DNA from 2 places in the Streptococcus sp. 544 genome. Region 2 is predicted to be linked to the other one. Evidence: predicted binding sites of a transcription regulator. Region 2 holds the regulator's gene; the other holds the start of a gene.
What was found. Region 2 encodes Rex, which represses fermentation and respiration genes when NADH is low (regulators of the CRP and FNR family bind a similar motif). Its sites were predicted from a motif close to TTGTGAANTANTTCACAA; they were not measured.
Positions count from the first base shown of each region.

Region 1: adhE (bifunctional acetaldehyde-CoA/alcohol dehydrogenase) is a predicted target of Rex. The motif match lies at 4,344-4,361, and genes of this name have one in related genera.

Region 1 covers NZ_VMMU01000025.1:8,310-17,284, forward strand. The annotation lists gene HT728_RS09085 (ABC transporter ATP-binding protein) at 1-331, opposite strand, end outside; gene HT728_RS09090 (XRE family transcriptional regulator) at 636-1,547, opposite strand; gene adhE (bifunctional acetaldehyde-CoA/alcohol dehydrogenase) at 1,658-4,309, opposite strand; gene HT728_RS09100 (MORN repeat-containing protein) at 4,609-5,019, opposite strand; gene HT728_RS09105 (low molecular weight protein-tyrosine-phosphatase) at 5,006-5,449, opposite strand; gene yajC (preprotein translocase subunit YajC) at 5,496-5,795, opposite strand; gene tkt (transketolase) at 5,912-7,888, opposite strand; gene HT728_RS09120 (ribonuclease P) at 8,005-8,628, opposite strand; gene jag (RNA-binding cell elongation regulator Jag/EloR) at 8,679-8,975, opposite strand, start outside.
Region 2 covers NZ_VMMU01000006.1:391,248-400,222, forward strand. The annotation lists gene pcrA (DNA helicase PcrA) at 1-328, shown strand, start outside; gene radC (DNA repair protein RadC) at 371-1,051, shown strand; gene HT728_RS04615 (gamma-glutamyl-gamma-aminobutyrate hydrolase family protein) at 1,048-1,737, opposite strand; gene HT728_RS04620 (redox-sensing transcriptional repressor Rex) at 1,755-2,396, opposite strand; gene HT728_RS04625 (DUF4649 family protein) at 2,479-2,694, opposite strand; gene HT728_RS04630 (DUF1831 domain-containing protein) at 2,702-3,049, opposite strand; gene HT728_RS04635 (cysteine desulfurase family protein) at 3,054-4,169, opposite strand; gene HT728_RS04640 (ribose-phosphate diphosphokinase) at 4,179-5,138, opposite strand; gene HT728_RS04645 (CYTH domain-containing protein) at 5,251-5,820, opposite strand; gene HT728_RS04650 (GTP pyrophosphokinase family protein) at 5,949-6,620, shown strand; gene HT728_RS04655 (NAD kinase) at 6,604-7,422, shown strand; gene HT728_RS04660 (RluA family pseudouridine synthase) at 7,419-8,315, shown strand; gene pta (phosphate acetyltransferase) at 8,358-8,975, shown strand, end outside.

The DNA.
Region 1 (8,975 bases), on a different contig from region 2:
GAGGTAGCTTGACATTGTCCAAAACAGACTGATGAGGAATGAGGTTAAAGTTTTGAAACACAAATCCAATCTTATCTTTACGAAATTGAGTTAGTTCAATCTCTGATAAGTCACGGAGGGATTCCCCTTTAAACTCTAAATCTCCTTCATATTGTCTATCTAAACCGCTGATGATATTGAGTAGACTGGTTTTGCCACAGCCTGATGGACCGTAAATCGCTGTAATTTTACCTTTTGCAATCTGCAGGTTAACATTTCTTAGAGCCTGCTCTTGATGTTTACCGTCCAAAGTGTAAAACTTTGAAATATTTTTAATGGATAAAATGGACATTCTTTCCCCCTTGTTTAAAACTGTTATCGTCATACATCACACTTATAGAAAATCCTTCAAGTTGATTGACCCTATAGGCCTACTACTTAGAATTTTCTCTCTATTGCCTCGTTTGCTTCTGGATGTATATCAAGTAATACTCTTCGAAAATCTCTTCAAACCACGTCAACGTCGCCTTGCCGTACTCAAGTACAGCCTGCGGCTAGTTTCCTAGTTTGCTCTTTGATTTTCATTGAGTATAAAATTCATTGTAACAAAAAAGCGGCATTCCCTCAATGACAGAAATGTCACTCCTATAAAGCATTTAACTATACCTTTCTAAGTCCTCAGCCCATTCCTTATCTAAACTAACGATTAACTTCTCATTGCCAAACATTCTTGCCATCATTTTTGCTTCTTCATACTTTTGTTTGGCTGTTTCATAATCCGTCTGAATATAATATTTCCATTCTACCATCAAGACAATCGGTTGTTTTTGAAAATCTCGTGTTTTCTGCCCTATTTTATTTAAGGCCTCAACTGCTCTCTTAAAATAATGAAACAGCCCCATAATTTCTATACAAGCTAAAGAAGCTAACAAGGAATCTCTAAGCAAGTTCAAACAATCGAACTCTATCTTATCAACCTGAGAACTTAGTTTGTCATGAAAACAAAGAATGGTTTCATGCTCAGATTCTTTTATCTCACCCATATTTAAACCATCCATTAACTGACAGTTGAAATACAGTCTCAATTTCAACAAGTCCTCGGCTTTATATACATCTCTGGATAGTAAGTCTTGAAGAGCGTCCTCAATCACACCGCTTCCGTATAAGGAATTACTAGTCGCTCTCACTTCATCTATTGCTTGAAGACAATCCACTATCATCTTCTCATCACGTGGCAAATCATCATAAAAATTCTCAAAAATCTCATCAAAATATTCTTCCTTCTGTTCCTGCAACTCCTTGTCTCCGTAGTCAGGGTGATGTAAAAGAAAGTACTTTAATTCTTGGTAACGCTTCGGTAATTCCTTATAATCTGGCATCAAGACGTAGGACGGAATTTCTAATCGTTCTGCAATATATTCTAGTGTTTTTATAGTCGGGCGAAATTCTCCTTTTTCTATCCGCACCAGTTGACGGACTGATAATTCAGACTCATCCCCGCAAAATACTGGGCGACTAAGCCCTTTTTCCTCTCTTAAACCTCTTACTTTTTCACCAAAACTGTTCATTCCTTCGACTTTCTCCTATATTTTAAAAATATAATTTTTTATATTCTATCATAGTTTGGTGAAAACGACAAAAAAGAGACAGGAAATTCCTGCCTCTAGGCTGATAACAATTATTTACGACGTCCTGGTCTTTCTTTGTAACCATAGTAAGAATCTTCGATGATTTCTTGCATATGGTCAACCATTGGAAGGCGTGGGTTAGCTGGTGAACATTGGTCTTCGTAAGCAAGGAAGGCTAATTCACGTGAATGTTCTTTCCATTCTTTTTCATCGATTCCTTGTGCTTTGAAGTTCATTTGGATACCTACGCGCTCACCAAGTTCGTAGACAGCTTTTGCATAAGATTCCACACCTTCTTCTGGAGTAGAAGCTGGAAGTCCAAGCATGCGTGCGATATCTTGATATTTTTCATCTGCACGGTAGTAGTTGTACTTAGGCCATGTTGCTGTCTTAGCTGGACGTGTACCGTTGTAGCGGATGACGTATGGAAGCAAGATAGCATTAGTACGACCGTGGATTGTGTGGAATTGCGCACCAATCTTATGGGCCATTGAGTGAGAAATACCTAGGAAGGCATTGGCAAAGGCCATACCAGCGATTGTTGAAGCGTTATGCATTTTCTCACGTGAGTGGAAGTCTGCATTCTTAACTGAGCTTTCAAGGTTTTCGAATACAAGTTTGATGGCTTGAAGTGCAAGACCATCAGTGTAGTCGCTAGCCATTTGTGATACGTAAGCTTCAGTCGCGTGAGTCAATACGTCCATACCAGTATCCGCAGCAACAAATCCAGGAACTGTCAATACCAAGGCAGGGTCTACGATTGCCACAGTTGGTGTCAATGAGTAGTCAGCGATTGGGTATTTACGGTTGTTTGCTTTATCAGAGATAACGGCAAATGGTGTTACTTCAGATCCTGTACCAGATGTTGTTGGGATTGCGATGAATTTAGTCTTCTTACCAAGCAATGGGAATTTGAAGGCACGTTTACGGATATCCATGAATTTTTGTACAAGGTCACGGAAGTCTACTTCTGGTTGTTCGTAGAAGAGCCACATTACTTTAGCAGCATCCATTGGAGATCCACCACCGAGAGCGATGATTGTATCTGGTTTGAAGGCACGCATAATCTCAGTACCACGGTTTACAGTTGTGATATCTGGATCTGGTTCTACATCAGCAAAGATTTGGTAAACAACCTTATTGCGACGAAGGTCAAGTTGTTCGATGATACGATCAAGGAAGCCAAGCTCTACCATGGCATGGTCAGTAACGATCATGACACGTTCAACGTCACGACATTTTTGAAGGTATTGAATTGAATCACGTTCAAAGTATGTTTTTGAAGGAAGTTTCATCCATTGCATGTTATTTCTCCGTCTTCCGACTTTTTTGATATTCAAGAGGTTAATGGCACTAACGTTATCCCCAACTGAGTTGCGTCCGTAAGAACCACATCCAAGTGTCAATGATGGCAAGAAGGCATTGTAAACGTCCCCGATACCACCGAAAGTAGAAGGTGAGTTACAGATAACACGAATAGCTTTAACAGCTTTACCAAATTCTTTAGTCAATTCTTCGTCAGCTGTGTGGATGGCTGCTGAGTGGCCAAGACCGTTAAATTCAACCATTTGACGAGCCTTAGTAATACCATCTTCACGGCTTTCAGATTTCAAAACTGCGATAACTGGTGACAATTTTTCACGAGTCAATGGCTCATTTTCACCAACTTCTTTACATTCTGCAGCAAGAATGTTTGTTCCTTCTGGAACTGTAAATCCTGCTTGTTCTGCAATCCAGGTTGCCGGTTTACCAACGATGTCAGCGTTCAATTTTGCACCAGCACAGTTTTTGCTGTTTGCTTTCACGCCGAAGCAGAATTCTTCAAGAAGAGCTTTTTCTTTTTTGTTTACAAAGTAAGTGTGGTAAGATTTGAACTCTGCTACAAATTCATCGTAAATTTCTTTGTCAATGATAACCGCTTGCTCTGAGGCACAGACCATACCGTTATCAAATGATTTAGACATGACGATATCGTGTGCTGCTTGACGGATGTTTGCTGATTTTTCAACATAAGCTGGAACGTTTCCGGCACCTACCCCAAGAGCTGGTTTACCACATGAGTATGCGGCTTTAACCATGGCATTACCACCAGTTGCAAGAATTGTCGCAACGCCTTCGTGGTTCATAAGGGCACTTGTTGCTTCCATAGATGGTTGAGTAATCCATTGCACACAGTTTTCAGGAGCACCAGCTGCGATAGCTGCATCGCGGACGATACGAGCTGCATGAGCAGATGATTCTTGTGCTGATGGATGGAAGGCAAAGACGATTGGGTTACGTGTCTTCAATGAAATCAATGATTTGAAGATTGCTGTTGATGTTGGGTTTGTTGTTGGAGTGATACCACAAACAACACCAACTGGTTCAGCAATCAGGGTCAATCCTGTTACATCGTCTTCTTCAATAACACCAACTGTTTTAGTGTGGCGCATGTTGTTTACTACGTGTTCACAAGCAAACAAGTTCTTAGTTGCCTTATCTTCGAATACACCACGTCCTGTTTCTTCAAAGGCATGTAAAGCCAATTCTCCGTGGGCATCCAAAGCTGCCACTGACGCTTTAGCTACGATGTAGTCAACTTGCTCTTGATCCAATTTACGCATTTCCTCAAGGGCAACTAGAGCTTTTTGCACCAAGCCGTCGACATGCTTTTCAGCAGCGAGTTTCTTTTCCTCTGGTGTCACAGTTTTTTTATCAGCCATATTTTCCTCCATAGCTTTCAAGGATTGACATCCTTTGTTAATTTTTTCACAAGTTTATTATAACGCATTATTTCAACTTTGTAAACAATTTCATAAACATTTCACAAAGAATTTTTAGCACCTTGTGAAATGTTTGTCATTTTCTTTTCTTAGCAAGCTTTTTCTTTAAAGTTTGTGAAATTTATTTCAAATATTTTTTATTTCACAAACTCATTTGGAAGAGAATCTTGGAAAGAAAGGGATTTGCAGGTAAGCGCTTACTTAAACATTCTAACAATACCTCCTTTGATAAGGAGGCTTTATTTTTGTTGAAAAACGCCTTGTTTAAAAGTCCCTTCATAAACGACTTCTTGTTCTGTTGTTAGTTTTCCTTTTCCTTCAGCTTGACCATTTACAAAATCACCTTCGTAGGTCCAGCCTTCTTTGGATTGAAAGGTACCTTTTCCGTTGAAGGCTCCATTGTTGAAACCACCTGTATATTGGTCTCCATTTTGGAAAGTAATGGTACCTTGTCCATTCATTTTACCACGTACAAGACTGCCGTCGTAAACAATGGTTCCATTATCAAGCTTTAAAACACCTTTTCCAGGAATATTTAGAAAAAAGACGAGTAGAGCACAGAAAACAATGACAACTACTGCTAAAAGCTCTAAACGTGGACGAGTCAGATAGACACGGTACTTTTCGTAAAAATTCTTAAGATTTTCCATCTTCACTCTCCTTTTCTAAACGTTCTAGCCAAGTTTGACAACCCTCTTGAACACGTCGATAGGTTTCCTCAAAATCTCCTGTATACCAAGGGTCTGGAACACTTTCTGATGCGAATGAGTAAATCTTATCTTGACAGTCTGCTGGACACATCTGACGTAAGTCAGAAACATTTGAAGCATCCATTCCGATAATATAATCAAAGTCTTCAAAATCTTCCTTACTAATCTGAAGCGATGTTTTGTTCTTGTCATACAGAATCTGATACTGTTGAAAAATCCCTTGAGTGCCCTTATGAATCGGATTACCATGTTCCCAAGAGGAAGTCGCTCGACTTTGGATTTCGTAGTTATCTGTCATTGATTTCATAACAAACTCAGCCATAGGGCTACGGCAAATATTTCCCAGACAGACAAAGACTAGTTTTTTCATCCCATTTCCTTTCTTCTATAGAAAAACGGGAGTTAGTAATCCCGTCTTATTTTTCAATTGCGCCTTCGAGTGAAGCTGTTTCTTTCAGCGGTAATACTGTCTTGATAGCAGCTAATTCAAAAGTCAAGTAAACTCCATCTACATCAAGAACAATCGTTCTCTTCTCCGTATCTACTTCATCGACTGTTCCGTAAAGTCCACCGATTGTAATAACTTCATAGCCTTTTTGCAGTTTGTTTAAACTTTCCATACGTTTTTGTGCTTGTTTCTTTTGAGAGCGTTGCGTAAAGAACATCAAGCCAACCATAGCCACAAGAATGATTAAAAATGTATATTGTGATTCCATTATATTCTCCTTTGTCTTTTACATAGGACTACTATATCAAATTTCAGCTACTTTTACAAGATTGTACCTTGCTTTTCTAGTAAGAAAAATCAGAGCCTGCGCCCTGATTTTTAGGATTATTTCAAGTTTTGAACGACTTTTACAAGATTTTCTACAGTAAAGCCATATTCTGCCAATACTTTTGGTGCTGGAGCAGAGGCTCCGAAGGTATCAATACCGAGAACAGCACCATCGAGACCAACATATTTGTACCAGTTTTGAGTTGCACCCATTTCGACTGCAACACGACGGCGAACTGCATTTGGAAGAATTTCTTCCTTGTATGCTGCATCTTGTTTATCAAAGACATCTGTAGATGGCATGCTGACTACGCGGACTTTTGCTCCTTGACTAGCCAATTCTTTGGCAGCCGAGACAGCAAGATTGACCTCTGAACCTGTTGCAATCAAGATAGTATCAAAGTCGGATGCATTTTCATAGACAACATAGGCACCTTTAGCAACCTTGTCGAAGTCCGTTCCTTCTTCGACAGTCAAGTTTTGACGTGTCAAGACAAGGGCAGTTGGCGTTTTCTCACTTGTCACTGCAAGATACCAAGCTGCTTGAGTTTCACGCGCATCTGCTGGACGGAAAACATTTAGATTTGGCATAGCACGAAGACCTGCTAAATGCTCAACTGGTTCGTGCGTTGGACCATCTTCCCCAACTGCAATTGAATCGTGAGTAAAGACATAAGTCACAGGAAGACCTTGCAAGGCTGACAAGCGGACAGCTGCCTTCACATAGTCAGAGAAGACGAAGAAAGTTCCACCGTATACACGAAGTCCACCATGAAGAGCCATCCCGTTCAAGATCGTTCCCATTGCAAATTCACGAACACCAAACTGAATGTTGCGGTTCAAGCGATTGGCATCATCTTGAAGTCCATCAGTCTTGATATAAGTCATGTTTGAGTGAGCTAGGTCAGCTGAACCACCCAAGAAAGTTGGTAACTTAGCTGCCACTACATTCAAGGCATCTTGGCTTGAATTACGAGTTGCTTGAGAGAAGCCATTTTCTAAAGCTGGGAAGTCTGCTGGAGTCACTTCAACTGGATCATGTCCATCAATAATGGCTTCTACTTCTGCTGCCAGTTCTGGATGAGCTTCTTTATAATCAGCAACTAATTTTACCCAAGCTTCATAAGCTGATGCGCCACGGTCTGCAACATGTTCTTTGAAATCAGCATATACTTGTTCTGGGATTTCAAACGGATCGTAGTCCCAACCGAGAGCTTGACGAGTTGCTGCAGTTTCATCTGCTCCAAGAGGAGCACCGTGTACGGCATTAGTTCCTTGTTTATTTGGAGAACCGTATCCAATAACAGTTTTCACTTCAATCAAAGATGGCTTGCCTGAAGCCTTAGCTGTCTCGATAGCAGCATGGATTGCTTCTAAGTCTGTTCCATCTTCAACCAAGGCTGTATGCCAACCGTAGGCATTGTAACGGTCACGAACACTCTCTGTAAATGAATCCTTTGTCTCACCATCCAAGTTGATGTCATTTGAATCGTAAAGAACAACCAACTTGTCCAGTTTTTGCAAACCTGCGTATGAAGCTGCCTCACTTGAAACACCTTCCATCAAGTCTCCGTCTCCACAGATAACATAAGTATAGTGGTCAAAGATATTGTAGCCTTCACGGTTATATTTGGCTGCCAAGAAACGTTCTGCTTGGGCAAAACCAGTGGCAGTTGAAATCCCTTGACCTAGAGGACCTGTCGTAGCATCAATCCCTGCTGTATGACCAAATTCTGGGTGACCTGGTGTTTTTGAACCCCATTGACGGAAGCTCTTGATCTCATCCATACTGACATCTTCAAAACCAGAAAGGTGAAGAAGGGCATAAAGAAGCATTGAACCATGGCCTGCTGAAAGAATAAAGCGGTCGCGGTTAATCCAGTTTGGTTTAGCTGGATTGATACGAAGTTGTTTTGTAAAGAGGCTGTAAGCCATCGGAGCCGCTCCCATAACCACACCTGGGTGACCTGAGTTGGCTTTATTGATGGCGTCAATACCTAGGAAACGAATTGCATTAACAGATAGATTTGACATAGAATTTCCTTTCTATTTGAGGTGATTATTAGATCACACATTCTATTTTACTATTATATGAAAAAATACATAGAATAGCAATTAAACAATTCGACGCTAGATAAGTCATCTATTTTCTACTCTCTGGTCGCCTGATAGTAAGGAAACAAGCGATCATAAGCTTCTTCTAATTTTTCTAAAATCACTTCTAATGATTGATTTTCTATGATAGAAACATCTATCTTCACTAAAACTTTTCGGACTTCCTGATTGGATAGTTTATTTCTTAAAATTTGACGATTTTCTTCGTTCGCATCCCACCGTTGACTTTGATCATCAGAGTAGACTAGATAATAAATCCCTTCAACGGTTGGAATTTCTAAAACTTTGACCTGCTTACCTAGAGTTTGCTCATCTTTCTTGCGCTCGATGAAACTGACTTCTAAGGAAATACCAAAATCAGAAGGATTCCCGTACAAACGTAAGGCTAGCATAGGTTCAGTCACTTTCCCCTCACGTTGTAGATAAACCCAAAAATGTGGTCTCAAACGCTGGGCCTGATTCATCCACTGGCTAGTCTGTTGGAGTTGCCATTCTGGATGACTGGTTTGAAATGCTTTAGTCAGTTCTGTAAAAGCCTTTCGAGCCTCTTGGCCTTTATGACGGAATTCCAGCATTTTCTCTCGTTCTTCCCCAGCTTTATCTGGATTACGGTACTGCAAACCTGCAAAGTCTAGATAGTCTCTTATCTTATTCAACATTAGTTTAATCTCCTCTAGCTAGCAAAAAATCAGGATAACCCTGATTTTACTTATTCTGTATCTACAACGACATAACGATTTGGCTCATCACCCTCAGAGTAACTCGTCACGCCATCCATACGTGAAATAATACGATGAATAATCTTGCGTTCGCTATTCGACATTGGATCTGTCTGATGACTGCGCCCTTCTTCTAAAACACGAGTCGCCAATTTTTGCGCATAGGTCTGCAAGACTTCTGCACGGTGTTCGACATAATCATTGACATTGATTGTAATGTAGAAGGTTCTTGAATAGCGGTTGTAAAGATAATTTTGAGCCAACAGTTGCAAGGCCTTCAAGACTTT
Region 2 (8,975 bases):
CTTTAAGGCATCATATAGCAGTGGTGGTCTTGCCTTCGGTCATGGTATGAGTTTGGCTCAGGCTCTTCAAGACCGTAAACGCAGTGCAGCACCAAAAACTATCCAGTCAAGCGGTCTTCCATTTGGTCAATTTACAGCTGGAGCAAAATCAGCTTCTAGCGAGACGAATTGGTCCATTGGTGACATTGCCCTCCACAAGAAATGGGGAGAGGGAACTGTTCTGGAAGTTTCAGGTAGTGGTGCTACGCAGGAATTGAAAATCAATTTCCCAGAAGTAGGTTTGAAAAAACTTTTAGCTAGTGTAGCCCCAATTGAGAAAAAAATCTAATTTTTCATCCTTCTCACGAATAATAAAGTGAGGAGGATTTTTATGTACAGTATTTCATTCCAAGAAGATTCATTATTACCAAGAGAAAGACTGGCTCAAGAAGGAGTGGAAGCGCTCAGTAACCAAGAGTTGCTAGCTATTTTACTCAGAACAGGAACACGTCAGGCTAGCGTTTTTGAAATTGCCCAGAAAGTTTTGAACAACCTTTCAAGGCTAACGGATTTGAAAAAAATGACCCTGCAGGAATTGCAGAGTCTGTCTGGTATCGGCCGTGTTAAGGCCATAGAGTTACAAGCTATGATTGAACTGGGGCATCGTATTCACAAACACGAAACCCTTGAGATGGAAAGTATTCTCAGCAGTCAAAAGTTAGCCAAGAAGATGCAACAGGAGTTGGGACATAAAAAACAAGAGCACTTGGTGGCGCTCTATCTCAATACTCAAAATCAAATCATCCATCAACAGACCATTTTTATCGGTTCTGCAACTCGTAGTATCGCTGAACCGCGAGAGATTCTTCACTATGCAATCAAGCATATGGCGACTTCACTTATCTTGGTCCACAATCATCCTTCAGGAGCGGTAGCACCTAGTCGAAATGATGATCATGTTACTAAACTTGTCAAAGAAGCCTGCGACCTGATGGGGATTGTTCTCTTGGACCATTTGATTGTCTCTCACTCCAGTTACTTTAGTTATCGTGAAAAGACGGATTTAATCTAAAGTTCATTAACGACATAGTCAAAGAGGTTTTTATCTTTTGTACGATTTTCAAATAGAAACTCTGGATGCCATTGGACACCGAGAAAGGCAACATCATCCGTACTCATGACAGCCTCAATGATACCATCTTTAGGATCATGAGCTGCAATCTTTAAGTTAGGTGCTAAATCCTTAATACTCTGATGGTGGAAGGAGTTGATATGGGAGATTTCTCCATAGATTTCTCGAAGAATAGTATCAGGTTCTGTTACCAAGCGTTGAGTTGTGTATTCGGCAGAACAATCCTGCCAGTGGTCTTCGATATCTTGGTACAGAGTTCCGCCCATGGCAACGTTAAAAAGCTGAGTCCCACGACAGACAGAAAAAACTGGCTTTTTCTGTTTAATAGCTTCCTTGATGAGGGCCAGTTCGAAGATATCTCTTTGAAGGTGGTAGTCATCGCTATCAATAGTTTTTGGTTCACCATAGAATTTTGGATCAACATTTTGCCCACCTGTCAAGATGAGCTTGTCAATCAAATTGATATAGTGGCTAGCCATTTCTTGATCACCAATCGGTAGGATGATGGGAATCCCTCCAGCGTCTTTAACGCCTTCAACAAAGCCTTTTGCTGCGTAGCTCATCATGATGTCATCATCTGGATGAGTTTTTTCGTTTCCTGTAATCCCTATAACTGGTTTTTTCATAAAATGATTTTCGCTTTCTAATCCTCTTTTCGCATGAAGTAGAGGAGAGTTTGGAGTTCACTTGTCAAATCGACATACTGAACGACCACGTCTTTTGGTAAATGCAGATGGACTGGTGAAAAACTGAGAATTCCTTTCACGCCAGCATCTACCAAGAGATTGGCAACCTCTTGTGACTTGACGCTGGGAACTGTCAGGATAGCAGTCTTCACATCAGCATCCTTGATTTTATCCTTGATTTGAGAAATTCCGTAAATGGGAATTCCATCAGGAGTTTGGCTACCGACTTCAGGATGGTCATCTAGGTCAAAGGCCATGATAATCTTCATCTTGTTACGCTCATGAAAGCGGTAGTGGAGAAGGGCATGGCCCATATTTCCAATACCAACCAGCATGACATTGGTGATGGAGTTATCATTAAGCAAATCGGCAAAAAACGTCATCAGTTTTTTGACATCATAGCCAAAACCACGACGACCTAGTTCACCAAAATAGGAAAAATCACGACGTACGGTCGCTGAATCAATACCGATAGCCTCTGCAATTTGCTTAGAGTTGGCACGTTCAATCTTTTCTGCATGAAATCTCTTAAAAATTCGATAGTAGAGAGAGAGTCTTTTTGCTGTAGCTTTTGGAATAGCAGACTGTTTATCTTTCACAAAATCACAACCTTTCTATTCTTCTATTTTATAGAAACATTGTGAAAAAATCAACAAAAACAAGAAAAAACTAAGAAAAATCTTAGTTTTGATGTAAAAAATCTGCATGTGATAGAAAACGGTAGAGGTCTCCGACCAGACCCTGATAAACTTCCTGGCCCTTAAAAGTCAAAGAAGTCACATAAAGTGTATCTGGTAGAGTCACACATCCTGACAAAGCTAGCATGAGAGCCTCATAATCTTCATACTTGAGTGTACGCTCTACATGATAGCTGTCCTTATAGGTCAGTTCAAACATTTTGGCTCTATCTTTCCGATTTTGTAAAGACACCACGTTCTACTAAGCTATCCATGAGGAAATAGAATTTTTCCTGATGAATGTGGTGATCTTCTGATTTGAAAATATCAACTAGACGAAGGCCAAACTTGTCAGTGATATTGATTTTAGCACCTGTAAGTTCCTTGTTAATGATGATTTTGAGTTGGAAGCCTTCACCGCTGTTTGGCACTTTTTCAAGTAGGCGAGTCAATTCATAGTTACCAACCTTAGTCTCAAAAAAGGTGTTGTCCTTAAGGGTGAATTTTTTAACAGAAGGGCTAAGAGTGTAGTCGTAACGACAATTTTTTAACAGAATGGTTTTTTCAAATGCCATATGGCTAACCTCCGATAATTTCTTTTAAGGTTTTTGCGAGGGTATGTAGGTCTTCAACAGTATTTTCTGACGACAAACTGATGCGAACGGATTCTTTCAAGCGTTCTGAATTTGCCCCGTACATGGCTTCGAGAACATGGCTGGATTGTACAATGCCCGCAGTACAGGCTGAACCAGTAGAGATAGAAATTCCAGCCAAATCTAGACGAAGGAGTAAGAGGTCATTTTTCTGGCCAGGAAATCCAATATTGAGAACATAAGGAAGATGATGTTGTCCTCTATTCAGGTAATACTGAATTCCCTCTAGCTCTGCCAGAAAGGCAGTCTCTAGATTTTGTACATGTTGAAAATGTTCTTCTTGTTTTTCGAGGTCTTCTTTTAGGGCTGCAACCATACCCACGATGGCAGCTAGATTTTCAGTCCCTGCACGTTTTTTCTGTTCTTGGTCTCCGCCATGTAGATAAGAATCAAAGTCCATGCTAGATGCGTAGAGAAAGCCGATTCCCTTAGGGCCATGGAACTTGTGGGCAGAAGCAGTGAGAAAATCAATGCCCAATTCTTCTGGATGTATAGGGATTTTACCAATAACCTGAACTGCATCAACATGATAGGCAGCAGGGTGTTGCTTGAGTATTTGGCCAATTTCAGCAATGGGAAGTAGGTTTCCTGTCTCATTATTAGCAAACATGGTAGAAACCAAAATCGTATCGTCACGTAAGGCCTCTTGAATTTGCTGGGCAGTGATTTCCTGATTTTCTGGCTGGATAATGGTTGCTTCAAACCCAAAGTGCTGAACCAAGTAATCAATGGTTTCAAGGACAGCATGGTGCTCAATGGCAGTTGTGATGATATGTTTTCCTTGTTCTTGGTGACGAAGGCAGTAGCCAATGATAGCAGTATTGTTGCCTTCAGTCCCACCAGAAGTGAAAAAGATATGTTGAGGTTTTGTCCCCAGTAACTGAGCTAGTTCCTGACGGGCTTCTCGCAAGAGTTTGCCAGCTTGACGACCATGTCCATGAATACTAGAAGGATTGCCATGGGTTTCTTGTAAAACCTTGGTCATAGCTGAAATAGCAACTGCTGACATAGGAGTCGTTGCAGCATTGTCCAAATAAATCAAAGAATCACCTTATTTCTTTTTGTTGTAAGCAAAGAGTGGGCTGACTGGTTTTCTTTCGTGGATACGTACGATAGCGTCACCAATTAACTCACTAGCAGTGATGTAGCATACGTTTTTAGGAGTTTTTTCTTTTGTTGCTACTGAATCAGTCACAAGAATTTCTTTAATCTTAGTATTGTCAAGAAGTTCAGCAGCTCCTTCAACGAAGAGACCGTGGCTAGAAACAGCATAAATTTCTGTAGCTCCTTCACGTTCAACGATTTTAGCAGCTTCAGAGAAGGTACGTCCTGTATTAAGAATATCATCAATCAAGATGGCTTGTTTACCTTCAACATCACCGATAATATAACCTTCGTTGCGAGTTGCATCATCCTGAGGGTAGTCGATAATGGCGATAGGAGCATCAAGATATTCAGCCAGGCTACGAGCACGTTTTACACCTGAATTTTTAGGGCTAACGACAACAACATCTGAACCGAGTAGTCCCTTATCGCAGTAATGTTTTGCAAATAGGGGAACAGTGAAAAGATTATCCACTGGAATATCAAAGAAACCTTGGACCTGAACGGCATGCAAATCAAGAGTCAGGATACGATCAACCCCAGCCTTAACCAGCATATTGGCAACTAGTTTTGCTGTAAGTGGCTCACGAGGACAAGCAATGCGGTCTTGACGTGCATAGCCAAAATATGGAAGGACAACGTTGATACTGTGGGCACTTGCGCGCACACAAGCGTCGACCATGATTAACAATTCCATTAGGTGGTTGTTGACAGGGAAACTTGTTGATTGGATGATGTAAACATCATAACCACGGACACTTTCTTCAATATTCACTTGGATTTCTCCGTCTGAAAATTGACGTGATGATAGTTTTCCAAGTGGGACACCAACAGCTTCAGCAATTTTCTGTGCAATCTCTTGGTTAGAGTTGAGTGCGAAAAGTTTCATGTTTTTTCTATCTGACATTATAGACCGTCCTCTGTAAACTTTATAAATCCTAGTGATATTTGCCTTACATATATGAACTGGGATTCGTGTATTTTTATCTTTTCTATTTTACCAAAAAATGGAGATTATTTCAGCTATTTTTCATACTTTTGACAAATCGAACCAATTTTGAAGTAGCTTTTTGATAGGAAATCTGATTTTTCTCTAAAAATTGTTGGAAATCCTGTTTGCCTTGCTCGTGATTTTCCACTTCAAGCTCCAATTCGTAATCCGTCATATCAAAGTATTGACTTTCATCCAGAGCCATGAGACCAATAGATGTTTGCATTTCATAGCGAAGTGTTGTTAGACAACCAAGTACCTGCCAGTTCTTGCTTTGGATGCCATGTTTCGCCAATTCATCCAGTACTAGCCCTTGAGGAAGTTCTTCCTTAGACAGATAGTTTTCAGCATCTTTTAGTTGCAATTTTTGGTTGTATTCCATGTTTCCAACACTCTGCGGGACTTTGAGTGTCAACTCAGCCCAGTCTTCAAAGGTTCGAATGCGCATAGCGACTTTCTTTTCTCGCAGTTCAAAATCAGGCGTGTCGATGTAGTAATTTTTTTGAAGAACAGGAGTGACACCTGTGAACTGGTCTTTTAGACGGTTATATTCATCTTTTTTCAAGAGTGTTTTCAATTCAATTTCTAAATGTTTCATTTTTCTTACCTTTTCTTTATCGTTGAAAGCGGATTTATGGTATAATAAGCATTGTATTTATTGTATATGAATCTGGAGAAAAAATCAAAGATATTTTTGACGGATAATATGAGAACAAGGGAGAATATATGACCTTAGAATGGGAAGAATTTCTAGATCCTTACATTCAAGCTGTTGGTGAGTTAAAGATTAAACTTCGTGGTATTCGCAAGCAATATCGTAAGCAAAATAAGCATTCTCCGATTGAGTTTGTGACGGGTCGGGTCAAGCCAATTGAGAGCATCAAAGAAAAAATGGCTCGTCGTGGCATTACTTATGCGACCTTAGAGCACGATTTGCAGGATATTGCTGGCTTACGTGTGATGGTTCAGTTTGTAGATGACGTCAAGGAAGTAGTGGAGATTTTGCATAAGCGTCAGGATATGCGAATCATACAGGAGCGAGATTACATTACTCATCGAAAGGCTTCAGGCTACCGTTCCTATCATGTGGTAGTAGAATATACGGTTGATACCATCAATGGAGCCAAGACCATTTTGGCAGAAATTCAAATTCGTACCTTGGCCATGAATTTCTGGGCAACGATAGAACATTCTCTCAACTACAAGTACCAAGGGGATTTCCCAGATGAGATTAAGAAGCGACTGGAAATTACAGCTAGAATCGCCCATCAGTTGGATGAAGAAATGGGTGAAATTCGTGATGATATCCAGGAAGCCCAGGCTCTTTTTGATCCCTTGAGTAGAAAATTAAATGACGGTGTAGGAAACAGTGACGATACAGATGAAGAATACAGGTAAACGAATTGATCTGATAGCCAATAGAAAACCGCAGAGTCAAAGGGTTTTGTATGAATTGCGAGATCGTTTGAAGAGAAATCAGTTTATACTCAATGATAGCAGTCCGGACATTGTCATTTCCATTGGTGGAGATGGCATGCTCTTGTCGGCCTTTCATAAGTACGAAGACCAACTTGATAAGGTACGCTTTATCGGTCTTCATACAGGACATCTGGGCTTTTATACCGATTATCGTGATTTTGAGTTGGATAAGTTAATGACCAATTTGCAGCTAGATACCGGAGCAAGGGTTTCTTACCCTGTTCTAAATGTGAAGGTTTTTCTTGGAAATGGAGAGGTCAAGATTTTTCGTGCCCTCAATGAAGCCAGCATCCGCAGGTCTGATCGAACCATGGTGGCAGATATTGTCATCAATGGTGTTCCCTTTGAACGTTTTCGCGGAGATGGCTTAACAGTTTCGACACCGACTGGTAGCACTGCCTATAACAAGTCTCTTGGTGGTGCTGTTTTACACCCTACCATTGAAGCTTTGCAATTAACGGAAATTGCCAGCCTTAATAATCGTGTCTATCGAACTCTGGGCTCTTCCATTATTGTGCCTAAGAAGGATAAGATTGAACTCATTCCAACAAGAAATGATTACCACACCATTTCGGTTGACAATAGTGTCTATTCTTTTCGTAGTATCGAGCGAATCGAGTATCAAATTGATCATCATAAGATTCACTTTGTCGCGACTCCTAGCCATACCAGCTTCTGGAACCGCGTTAAAGATGCCTTTATCGGCGAGGTGGACGAATGAGGTTTGAATTTATCGCAGATGAGCATGTCAAGGTTAAGACCTTCTTAAAAAAGCACGAGGTTTCTAAGGGACTTTTGGCCAAGATTAAGTTTCGAGGTGGAGCTATTCTAGTCAATGACCAACCGCAAAATGCAACTTATCTATTGGACATTGGAGACCGCGTTACCATTGATATTCCTGCTGAGGAAGGTTTTGAAACTCTGGAAGCTATCGAGCGCCCACTGGATATTCTCTATGAGGATGACCATTTTCTAGTCTTGAATAAATCCTATGGAGTTGCTTCTATTCCTAGTGTTAACCACTCCAATACCATTGCCAATTTTATCAAGGGTTACTACGTCAAGCAAAATTATGAAAATCAGCAGGTTCACATTGTAACCAGGCTTGATAGAGATACTTCTGGCTTGATGCTCTTTGCCAAGCACGGCTATGCCCATGCACGATTAGACAAGCAGTTGCAGAAGAAGTCCATTGAAAAACGCTACTTTGCTCTGGTTAAAGGAGATGGATATTTAGAGCCTGAAGGAGAAATTATTGCTCCGATTGCGCGTGATGAAGACTCTATTATCACTAGAAGAGTAGCTAAAGGTGGGAAGTACGCCCATACTTCCTACAAGATTGTCGCTTCTTATGGAAATATCCACTTGGTCGACATTCGCCTGCATACTGGACGTACCCACCAAATCCGAGTCCATTTTTCTCATATTGGTTTCCCTTTGTTGGGCGATGATTTGTACGGAGGTAGTCTGGACGACGGCATTCAACGTCAGGCCCTGCATTGCCATTACCTATCCTTTTATCATCCATTTTTAGAGCAAGACTTGCAGGTATCAAGTCTCTTGCCGGATGATTTCAGTAACCTTATTAAACAGTTATCAACTAATACTCAATAAAATATATTAGAGTATAATTTATTATTTTAAAGGAGAAAACTCATGGAAGTTTTTGAAAGTCTAAGAGCCAACCTAGTTGGTAAAAATGTCCGCATCGTTCTACCTGAAGGAAAAGAACCTCGTATTCTTCAAGCTACGAAACGCTTGGTAAAAGAAACAGATGTTATTCCAGTCTTGCTTGGTAAACCAGAAAAAATTAAAATTTACCTTGAAATTGAAGGGATTCACGAGGGTTATGAAGTCATCGATCCTGACCACTACGCTAAGTTTGACGAAATGGTTGCTGCGCTCGTTGAACGTCGAAACGGTAAGATATCAGAAGAAGAAGCTACTAGACTCTTACGTGAAGACGTTAACTACTTTGGTGTAATGCTAGTATATATGGGCTTGGTTGACGGTATGGTTTCAGGTGCACTTCACTCAACTGCTGCAACAGTTCGTCCAGCCCTTCAAATCATTAAAACTCGTCCTAATGTTACTCGTACTTCAGGTGCCTTCCTAATGACTCGTGGTTCAGAACGTTACCTATTTGGTGACTGTGCTATCAATATCAATCCTGATGCAGATGCCTTGGCTGAAATTGCGATTAATTCAGCAATCACTGCGAAAATGTTTGGTATAGAACCAAAAATTGCTATGTTGAGCTATTCAAGTAAAGGT